3 regions of the Arthrobacter sp. UYNi723 genome follow, and region 1 is predicted to be linked to each of the others. Evidence: riboswitches for the same ligand, from Rfam matches in the RefSeq annotation. Region 1 holds a riboswitch; each other region holds the start of a gene.
The links. A riboswitch is a leader RNA that binds a small molecule or an ion and turns the genes downstream of it on or off. The one in region 1 is predicted to bind cyclic di-AMP.
Positions count from the first base shown of each region.

Region 1 (3,263 bases):
GATCCGGGCCGCCCGCCGCTGGGCGGATTCAACGGCAGGCCGGACCCGCTTGACTCCCGCGGGCAAAGTGTCGGAACGCTGAATGCGCGGATCCTGGACGGCCAGATCCCCAGTGGCGGTTTCCTGGACTCGGGCACCACGCGCCTGGCCCTCGACGCCGAAGACAAGCAGACCCTGCTGGCGCTGACGCAGAACGGCCTTCCCGTGAACCGCTCGCTGTCCAACGGGGATTACCGGATTGTGGCCGTGGAAACCGGCTACGGCGATGTCCTTGTCACGGGCCTTCCGCTCGCCGCCAAGGAGAGCACGCTGGCGTCGCTGGTGTGGACGTTTGTGTTCGTTTCCCTTGGCGGCCTGGCGCTGATCGGACTGGCAGGAACCGTGCTGATCCGGCGCACCATGAAGCCGCTGGAGCAGCTTTCCGAGGTTGCAACCCGGGTGGCCCGGCTCCCGCTGGACGCGGGCGAGGTGGCACTCGCGGTGCGCGTCCCGCCGTCGAACTCCAATCCCGGAACCGAAGTGGGCAGCGTAGGGCACGCCCTCAATCTGATGCTGGACAACGTCGCCAACGCACTCGAGGCGCGGCAGCGGAGCGAGACCAAGGTGCGGCAGTTTGTTGCCGACGCTTCCCATGAGCTGCGCACCCCGCTGACCGCCATCCGCGGGTACACGGAGCTGATGCGGATGACCGAGGACTTCACGCCGGACGGCCGGAAATCCCTGGCCCGGGTCCAGAGCCAGTCCGAACGCATGACCACCCTGGTGGAGGATCTGCTCCTGCTCGCCCGGCTCGATGAGGGCCAGCCCCTGAAGCTCAGCGAAGTAGACCTCACACAACTCGTGATCGAGACCGTCAGTGACGAGAAGGTCATCGCCCCGGACCACCACTGGCGCCTTGAACTGCCTGACGAGCCGCTCGCCGTCACGGGTGATGCGTCCCAACTGCGTCAGGTGCTTGTCAACCTGCTCTCCAATGCGCGCAAGCACACGCCGCCGGGGACCACCGTGGTCACCGCTGTCACGAAGTCCGCCAATGGCGGCGCAGCGGTGACGGTAACGGACGACGGCGGGGGCATCCCTGCGGAATTCGTTGACCACGTTTTCTCCCGGTTTGCCCGCGCAGACGCGGCGCGCAAGGGTACGGCGCCGGCCTCGGGCGCCGGGGCGTCCGAAGGCACTAGTGGCTTGGGCCTGTCCATTGTCCAGTCGATCATGGAGGCCCACGGCGGGAGCGTGGAAGTAGCATCGCGGGCCGGACGGACCGAGTTCGCGTTACTCTTCCCTGCCGGCGCGCTGGCGCGACCCACTGACGCCCGAGCGCAGCAAGGCGACACACCGTCGTCGTGATTCCTGTTACCAAAATGTGACTTAAGCTCCCAGCTCCTGTAGCGTCGATGACGTGTGGTTCCCGTTGGGCCGCATATCCGGATGACGCCAAGCTCTGCCGCTTCCCGGATTCCGTTTTCAGAGGCAGAGGCGGGGGACCCACCGTCCCGGGCACCAAGTGCCCTTTGGGGTTAAGCCAACACGTGATTGTGCCGTGTGGCCGGATGCCCTCATCCGAACCCGACAGCTAACTCCGCAGGTGTGAGAGGCGATCCATCATGTCTGAATTCAAGGTACAAACGCGCCCGCAGGGCGACACAAAGTCCCACAGCCACCGCAAGCAGACCCGCTTCGGTGCAGCTATGTCCCCATTGTCCAAGGCGGCCCGGATTCCCTCCGTAGGCCAGCGCGTCGCGGTGTTCGCGACGGCGTGCGCCCTGCTGGTCGGCGTCAGCGCCGCAGCACACGCTTCCGAGTCTGCGTCGCTTGCTGCCAGCGCGGACCAGGCCGCCGAAGAAGCCAGCGCCCAGTCGAAGCTGAGCTTCGAGGCAGCCGAGATCCAGCCCCCGGCCTCCCCGGAAGCTGCGCCGGCCGAGATCAACGTCGCGCCCCAGGCCGCCGAACCGGCACCTGCCCCGGCCCCGGAGCCCGCTCCTGCCCCGGCTCCGGAACCTGCACCCGCGCCTGTTGTGGCCGTCAACGACCCCGCAGGAGCGCAGGCCTACGCTGCTGGCCAGCTGGCGACGTACGGCTGGTCCGCTGACCAGATGCAGTGCCTGCAGACGCTGTGGACCAAGGAATCCGAATGGACCACCACGGCCACCAACGCCAGCAGCGGCGCGTACGGCATCGTCCAGTCATTGCCCGCTGAGAAGATGGCGAGCGCCGGCGCGGACTACGTCACCAACTACCGCACGCAGATCAACTGGGGCCTGAACTACATCCAGGAGCGCTACCAGTCTCCGTGCGGCGCGCTGAACTTCCACCTGTCGCACAACTGGTACTAGGCCGACTGAGCGGCGGCGGCGGCCGGCGTCGCTGAGCTGCGCCGGCGGATCACGATAGCGATCCGCCGGCGTCAAAGCCGGAAAGAAATGAGCTGCCGTCCCGCGGCGTCCGTTTCCACGGAGGCGGTTACGGCACGGTAATCCGCGATATGCAGCATGCCTGCCGGCAATTCGCCCGCATTCGGACCCACGGCCACCGTCCGGATACCGGCGGCAACGCCTGCCGCGATTCCGGCGGGCGCATCCTCGAACACCACGGCGTCCTCCGGATTGACGCCCAGCAGCCCGGCGGCCATCAGATAGCCCTCCGGGTGCGGCTTGCCCCGTGTGACCAGGTCGGCCGTCACGGCCGTGGCCGGCATGGCCAGCCCAGCAGCGTCCATGCGGATGTCCGCCAGGGTCCTGTCCGCTGAAGTCACCAGCGCCACTGCCTGGGCCGGGAGGCTGCGAAGCAGGTCGGCAGCCCCCGGCAACGCGATGATACCCGCAGTCCGCACCCGTTCCATCGCGCCCAGTTCCGCAGTGAGGGCCGCGACGTCCGCTCCCCCCGGCGCGAACCGGCGTACGGTATCGGCAGCCTGGACGCCGTGCGAAGTGCGCAGGATTTCGGCGATGTCCAGGCCGTACCGGGCCGCGAATTCTCCCCAGACCTCCTCCACTACTGCCGTGGAGTCCACCAGTGTGCCGTCCATATCGAAAAGGACGGCCCGGCAGGTCAGTGTTCGCGTGGCGGCAGGTGCTCGTGTGGCGGCAGGTGTGGGGATGTTCATGCTGCCTATTTTGCCCTAGGCGTCACGGCCCCAGGATGTACTGCACCGCCCACTTGTTGCCATCGGGATCAGCGAAATAGACGAAGTGCCCCCAGTCCTGGATGTCTATGTCGCTGACCTCCACACCGTTGCCCTTGAGGTGGTCGTGGGCAGCCTGGAT
Region 1 is NZ_JBSRZM010000020.1:15,554-18,816, reverse strand. It holds gene ACVWY0_RS15290 (HAMP domain-containing sensor histidine kinase) at 1-1,347, shown strand, start outside; cyclic di-AMP (ydaO/yuaA leader) riboswitch at 1,447-1,599, shown strand; gene ACVWY0_RS15285 (aggregation-promoting factor C-terminal-like domain-containing protein) at 1,605-2,333, shown strand; gene ACVWY0_RS15280 (HAD-IA family hydrolase) at 2,405-3,103, opposite strand; partial or broken gene ACVWY0_RS15275 (VOC family protein) at 3,126-3,263, opposite strand, start outside.

Region 2 (3,263 bases), on a different contig from region 1:
GGCATCATTCCCGCCGCAGACAACTACGCGGCGCTGCAGACGAGGGAGGCCTCCGGCGCGACCGTCATCTGGGTCGGCATTGATGGTGAGACCGAGGGAATCATCAGCCTCACCGACACGGTCAAAGAAGGATCCGCTGCCGCGATCGGACTGCTGAAATCCCTGGGGTTGCGGCCCGCCCTGCTGACCGGGGACAATACCGCGGCCGCCGCTGCTGTGGCCGCAGAGGTGGCATCCCGGCGGAAGATGCGATGGCCGGAGTCCTGCCCGAGGGCAAGATAGAGGCCGTCCGCCGGCTGCAGGCCGGCGGGGCCACAGTGGCGATGGCCGGTGATGGCGTGAATGATGCCGCCGCCTTGACACAGGCTGACCTGGGCATCGCGATGGGCAGCGGCACCGACGTTGCGATCGCGGCCGCGGACCTGACAGTGATGGGAAGCGACCTGGGCCAGGTCGCGGACGCCATCGAGCTCTCCCGGCGGACGCTGGCCACGATCAAGACCAACCTGCTCTGGGCGTTCTTCTACAACGCCGTCGGCATCCCGGTCGCGGCCCTGGGTCTGCTCAATCCGATGATCGCGGAGCCGCAATGGCAGCCAGCTCCGTCCTGGTTGTCAGCAACTCTTGCGGCTGCGCCGTTTCTCCGGCCAGAAGACGACCGGGACGTCGGTCATGCCGGCGTCCACACCCGTCCGCTGATAGGCATCACGGTGCCTGTCGCGAGGTGACCGATCCTGCGCGGGCATGGAGAAGGCCGGTGATGCGCTGCCCCCAAGGCACCGAATCACCGGCCTTCACGTTCCTATTTAGCCCGCGCGGACGAAGGTGACAGAGCCTTTGGCCGTCATCCACGTCAGGGGGTGGACGGCAGTTTCGTTCTTGCCGTTCAGCCCGGAGCTGAGGACCTGTCCGTTGCCAACATAGATACCCACGTGTCCGGGCTGCATCACCATGTCCCCGGGCTGCGGGTCCGTCACGACTGTGCCGTAGTTCATGAAATCCATCGGACCCAGGTCGCCGACGGGAATCCCTGCGGCGCCAAGTGCCTGTTCAACCAGCCTGGTGCAGTCCTGGATCATGCCGATCTGGGCGTAAGCAGCAGAAACCATGGCCGCGTTCACCCCTCCCGCGGCCGGAGCAGCCACTGGCGCAGCAGCAGGGGCTACGGTGATCGTTGCTTTCGCCGGCGCGGCGGAAACTGCCGGCGCGGCCGCGGGGGCGGCTGCAGGCTTAGGTGCCTCGACGACGGGGGCCGGCGTGGTGCTGATTTCCGGGCGCTCGTAGGAAATTGTGACCGTGGCATCGGCGCTGAACTGAGCAGGTGCCTGACTGGTGATTTCCAGGTTCGACGTCGGCTCCGCGTCCCGCTGCTGGGGTGCTTCTGCCGCCTGGGCGGCGATGCCGCTGGTCAGGACCAGACCGGAAGCGGCAGCGATAACGGCCGCTTGACGTCCGACAGTTCCGGCGTTGGCGGCCATGGATTTGGTCAATCCGGTGAGCGGGCTGGTGGGCGTGATGGCGGCGCGGCGGCGGCCATGGGTTTTGAGCGTAGACATGAAGAGGCCTCTCCCAATGCCTACGAGGTGAGCTGTCGGATTCGGATGGGAGACACCCGGCCGCATGTTCCTGCGCGAAGGCAGTACAGCGGCTTCACCCCAAGGCCTGCCCGAAGCAAGCCAAAAATTGGGTTCCCCGTCTCTGCCGGACGAAATATGCGAAAGGATCCCGGGCAGCGGCAGAGTTCGGCAATCAGCTCGGGAGTGCCGCCCTCGGAGAAAACCGGCACGGGTTCGACCGTACAGGACATCTGCCCCAATTGTCACATTTGAATAGCGGGGCCAGTCGAGGGCGGAGGACCCCGGCCCGATAATGCAACTCGAGCCCGGCCTACCGGTCTAAACAGGGGGTGCGCCGGGGCCCGGCCGCTCACGCCGGTTGTTCGATTTCCGCGGGGGGACGCCGGCATCCACCTTGCCAAATATACCCCATAGGGGTATTATTCGGGTGTTGTCAGTGAAGTGGTTTGTCCAGGCCGATGCGCTTTCCGGCCGCCACAGCCGTTCAACCCCAGCGCCTCCCCATGATTTCTCTTGCAAAGGACCGAACTGACATGTGTGCACCCGAAACCCGGACCGGACTGCCCCTCGTGGCCGCTGAACCGTCCGGATGCAGCTGCTGCTCCACCTCTTCCCGGACCCTGGCGTCGCCGGCAGTTCAAGGCAGCGACTACTCCGTCGAGGGGCTGACCTGCGGGCATTGCGTCCAGAGCGTAGAAAAGGCGGTGTCCGGCCTCGACGGCGTGACATCAGCCGCCGTCGAGCTGGTGCCCGGAGGGACATCCCGGCTAAGCGTCTCCGGCGCCCATACCGACGCTGAGGTCCGGGACGCCGTCGCCGCAGCCGGGTACAGCCTCATCAGCAGGTAGTCCAACTCCCACCCTGAGGACAGCCCTGGCGGCCTCCTTTGGGAAGACTTCCCCACACAGGAGGGGCAACGATGGAAAACCACAACAATCACGACGGCGGCGTGGACCACGCCGGCCACCAGGCCCCACGGCCCGTACCGGGCCAGGCGACGGCGGTGGCAAGTCCTCCGGCCAAGCACACCGGGCACTCCCACGCGGAGCACGGCGCCGCCGATGACCACGCGGTCCACAGCCATGGGCAGCACGCCGGGCACAGTACCGCCATGTTCAAAAACAGGTTCTGGCTCACCCTGGTCCTGTCCGTGCCGGTGGTCTACTTCAGCCCGATGGTCGGCCACCTCCTGGGCTATGAGCCCCTGAAATTCCCCGGCTCGACATGGATCCCGGCCGTGCTGGGAACGGTGATTTTCCTCTACGGAGGCCAGCCGTTCCTCAAAGGCGGCCTGCAGGAACTGAAGACCCGGCGCCCGGGAATGATGCTCCTGATCGCGATGGCCATCACTGTTGCGTTCGCAGCGTCCTGGGTCACCAGCCTGGGCCTCGGCGGGTTCGACCTGGACTTCTGGTGGGAACTGGCGCTGCTGGTCGCGATCATGCTGCTGGGCCACTGGATTGAAATGCGGGCCCTCGGTTCCGCGCAGGGCGCCCTGGACGCCCTCGCGGCCCTGCTCCCGGATGAAGCAGACCGCATCACCGACGCTGGCACGGAGACCGTACCCGTCTCCGAACTTCGTGAAGGCGACATCGTCCTGGTCCGCTCCGGCGCCCGTATGCCCGCCGACGGCACCGTCGTGGACGGGCAGGCCGAATTCGACGAGTCCATGATCACCGGCGAATC
Region 2 is NZ_JBSRZM010000015.1:124-3,386, reverse strand. It holds partial or broken gene ACVWY0_RS12735 (heavy metal translocating P-type ATPase) at 1-829, shown strand, start outside; gene ACVWY0_RS12730 (NlpC/P60 family protein) at 807-1,556, opposite strand; cyclic di-AMP (ydaO/yuaA leader) riboswitch at 1,560-1,758, opposite strand; gene ACVWY0_RS12725 (heavy-metal-associated domain-containing protein) at 2,081-2,425, shown strand; partial or broken gene ACVWY0_RS12720 (P-type ATPase actuator domain-containing protein) at 2,497-3,263, shown strand, end outside.
Region 2: linked by a shared signal. The riboswitch ahead of ACVWY0_RS12730 (NlpC/P60 family protein) and the one ahead of ACVWY0_RS15285 (aggregation-promoting factor C-terminal-like domain-containing protein) in region 1 are both predicted to bind cyclic di-AMP.

Region 3 (3,263 bases), on a different contig from region 1:
CCGCGGGCGGACTGGAGGGGAAGCAGGAGCATGGACGCGACGCGACGCCGATGATGATGCCATCGGCCAGAAGGGGCAGCCCGAAGAGCCGGTTCAGGGCTACTGCGCCGCCGATGACTTCCGCCATGTCCGTTGCCCCGGCGACAAGTTCGGCCTGGAGCCAGTACAGCCAGCGGCGGCGGGTGCCGAGGCGCCGGCCGAGGATTTTGGGGCAGGCTCAGACCGGTGGCCAGGCCAAGCTTGGCTGACTGATACAGCAAGAGGACTGCCATGAGATTGGCTGCCACCGCGGCTTACTCGCCAGCCGTTCCGTAAGGGTGGGGGTAGCCATCGTGTTCTCGTCCTCAGGGTTACTGACACCACGAGGATACCTTCAAGTTAGGGTTGCCGAAAATTATATTTCGGCGCTCCTAGTAATACGCGGAGAGTGGTCCGGAGGGGCAGCCGTGCCCGGAACGCACTGATGGCCGGCTTTTCGGTGCCCCCAAGGCACCGAAAAGCCGGCCATCAACAGGTTCGTTAGGCGCCTGCGCGGACGAAGGTGACGGAACCCTTGGACGTCATCCAGCTCAGGGGGTGTACGGCCGTTTCGTTCTTGCCGTTCAGGCCTGAGCTGAGGACCTGGCCGTCCCCGACGTAGATGCCGACGTGGCCGGACTGGACCACCATGTCCCCGGGCTGCGGGTCAGCGACGACCGTGCCGTAGTTCAGGAACTGCATCGGGCCCAGGTCACCGACAGGGATCCCTGCGGCGCCCAGAGCCCGTTCAACCAGGACCGTGCAGTCCTGGATCATGCCGATCTGTGCGTAGGCTGCCGAAACCATGGTGGCGTTGACGCCGCCGGCCGCGGGGGCAGCGGCCGGCGCAGCGGATGCCGGCTGGACGGAGATCTTGGCTTTCGCCGCAGGGGCGGCCGCCGGAACAGCGGCCGCAGGCTTGGGTGCCTCGACGACGGGGGCAGGCGTGGTGCTGACGGCCGGGCGTTCGTAGGATATCGTGACCGTGGCGTCGGCGCTGAACGGCGCAGGTGCCTGGCTCGATACTTCCAGGTTCGACGTCGGCTCCGCGTCCCGCTGTTGGGGTGCTTCTGCGGCCTGGGCGGCGATGCCGCTGGTCAGAACCAGGCCTGAGGCGGCTGCGATGACGGCCGCCTGGCGGCCTACCCCGCCCGCGTTGGCGGCCATTGATCTGGTCAAGGCGGCAAGCTGGCTGGTGGGGGTGACGGACGCGCGGCGGCGGCCATGGGCTTTAAGCGTGGACATAAAAGGGCCTCTCCCAATGCCTGCGAGGTGAGCTGTCGGATTCGGATGGGAGACACCCGGCCGCACGTTCCTGCGCAAGTGCAGTACAGCGGCTTCACCCCAAGGCCTGCGCGAAGCAGGCCGAAAATTGGGTTCCCCGTCTCTGCCGGACGAATATCGCGAACGGATCCCGGGCAGCGGCAGAGTTAGGCAATCCGCTCGGGAGTGCCGTGTTCGGAGAAATCGGCACGCCTTCGACCGTACGGGAAACACCATTGTTTGTCACATTTGCATAACGGCGCCTGATCCGGCCGCGGTGCTATCCACCGGCCCTGCCCATGCGGCGACTCGCCGGGGACGCCCGCGCTACTCCGCCGGAACCGCGTTCAGTTCGGCGCGCGTGGGCGGGTTGGCGCCTGGGCGGGAAACAGTGACGGCCGCCGCGCGGGCAGCGTGGGCCAGGAGTTCGGCCAGGCCCTCGGCCGGAAGCTCGCGCAGGTCCTTCCGGTTCTGCGCACCGTCCAGGCCGCGGTCCACGATCCCCGAAAGCAGCGCAGCCATAAACGAATCACCGGCACCCACGGTGTCGGCCACTTCCACGCGAGGCGCGTCAATCGCGGCTTCACCGGCGGCCGTAATCCCCCACGGACCGGCCGCGCCGCGCGTGACCACCACCAGGGCCGGCCCCTCGGAGCCACCCAGCGACAGCCAGCGGCGCGCCGATTCCAGCACGTCCACGCCCGGATACAGCCACTCCAGGTCCTCGTCCGAGGCCTTGACCACGTCCGCAAGGGTGACAAATTTCTCCGCTTGCGTCCGCGCATAGTCCACGTCGGTGATGATGCTGGGCCGGCAGTTGGGATCGAAACTGATCGTCGCGGCGGGGTGGGCGTGCTCGACGGCGGCGAGCACCGCCGCGGCGCCCGGCGCCAGCATCGTGGCGATGGAGCCGGTGTGCAGGAGGGTGGTTCCCTGCAGCATAAAGGCGAGGCGGTCCGCCAGGCCGGGAAGCTCCCAGGCGAGGTCGAACGTGTAAGTGGCGGCGCCGTCGTCGTCAATTACGGCGGTGGCCACGCTGGTTGGCAGCTCGTCGGGGCCCAGCGGCAGCATAACGGAGCTGGAGCGCAGGTGCGCCGCCACCGAATCCCCGTAGGCGTCGCGGCCGTAACGGCCGACGAACTGCACGGGATGGTCGAGGCGGGCCAGGCCCACCGCGACGTTAAGGGGACTGCCGCCCACGTGGGCTTCGATTCCGGAGGCGCGCTGGACAACGTCAACAAGGCCCTCGCCTATAACTGTGAGCATGGTCATACTCTGCCAGAGATATGCCGGCCTACACACGCGTGTTACGCGTCGCCTACCATGGAGATATGACATCCCATGTCCACCAGCCAATGACGGCTGCCATGCCCGACGTCGAACACGTCCTGGCGGTCCGCGGCACCGGCGGCTACAGGCAATACAGGATCCCCGCCCTCGCGGTCTCGCGGCAGGGCACCCTGCTGGCTGCCTACGACGGCCGCCCCAACCTCGATGATCTGCCCAACCCGATCGACCTCCTGCTCCGGCGCAGCACGGACAACGGCCGGACCTGGGGCGAACAGCAGATGGTAAGGACGGGCGGCGGCCTCAACGGCTACGGCGATCCGAGCCTCCTGGTGGACGTGGATAACGGCCGGATCTTTATGTTCCACGCCGCCGGAACGCACGCCGGATTCTTCGAAGCAGCGGCCGGACTGGAGCCCGATGACGACGTCCAGCACTGCGACCTCAGCTTCTCGGATGACGACGGCCTGACCTGGCAGCACCGCAGGATCACCGCCCAGCTCAAGCTCCGCCAGAAGGTTCGCCCCGAGGAGCCTGACATCACCGGAATCTTCGCCGCAGCGGGGCAAGGCATCCAGATCCACACCGGTCCCTACCGCGGCCGGCTGGTCCAGCAGCTTGTGGTCCTGGCCGGCGGCGAGATCATGGCCGCTTCCGCGTACAGCGACGACCACGGCGACACCTGGACGCTCGGG
Region 3 is NZ_JBSRZM010000034.1:9,490-12,752, forward strand. It holds partial or broken gene ACVWY0_RS19690 (Nramp family divalent metal transporter) at 1-287, opposite strand, end outside; gene ACVWY0_RS19695 (NlpC/P60 family protein) at 520-1,263, opposite strand; cyclic di-AMP (ydaO/yuaA leader) riboswitch at 1,271-1,455, opposite strand; gene ACVWY0_RS19700 (PfkB family carbohydrate kinase) at 1,609-2,547, opposite strand; gene ACVWY0_RS19705 (sialidase family protein) at 2,613-3,263, shown strand, end outside.
Region 3: linked by a shared signal. The riboswitch ahead of ACVWY0_RS19695 (NlpC/P60 family protein) and the one ahead of ACVWY0_RS15285 (aggregation-promoting factor C-terminal-like domain-containing protein) in region 1 are both predicted to bind cyclic di-AMP.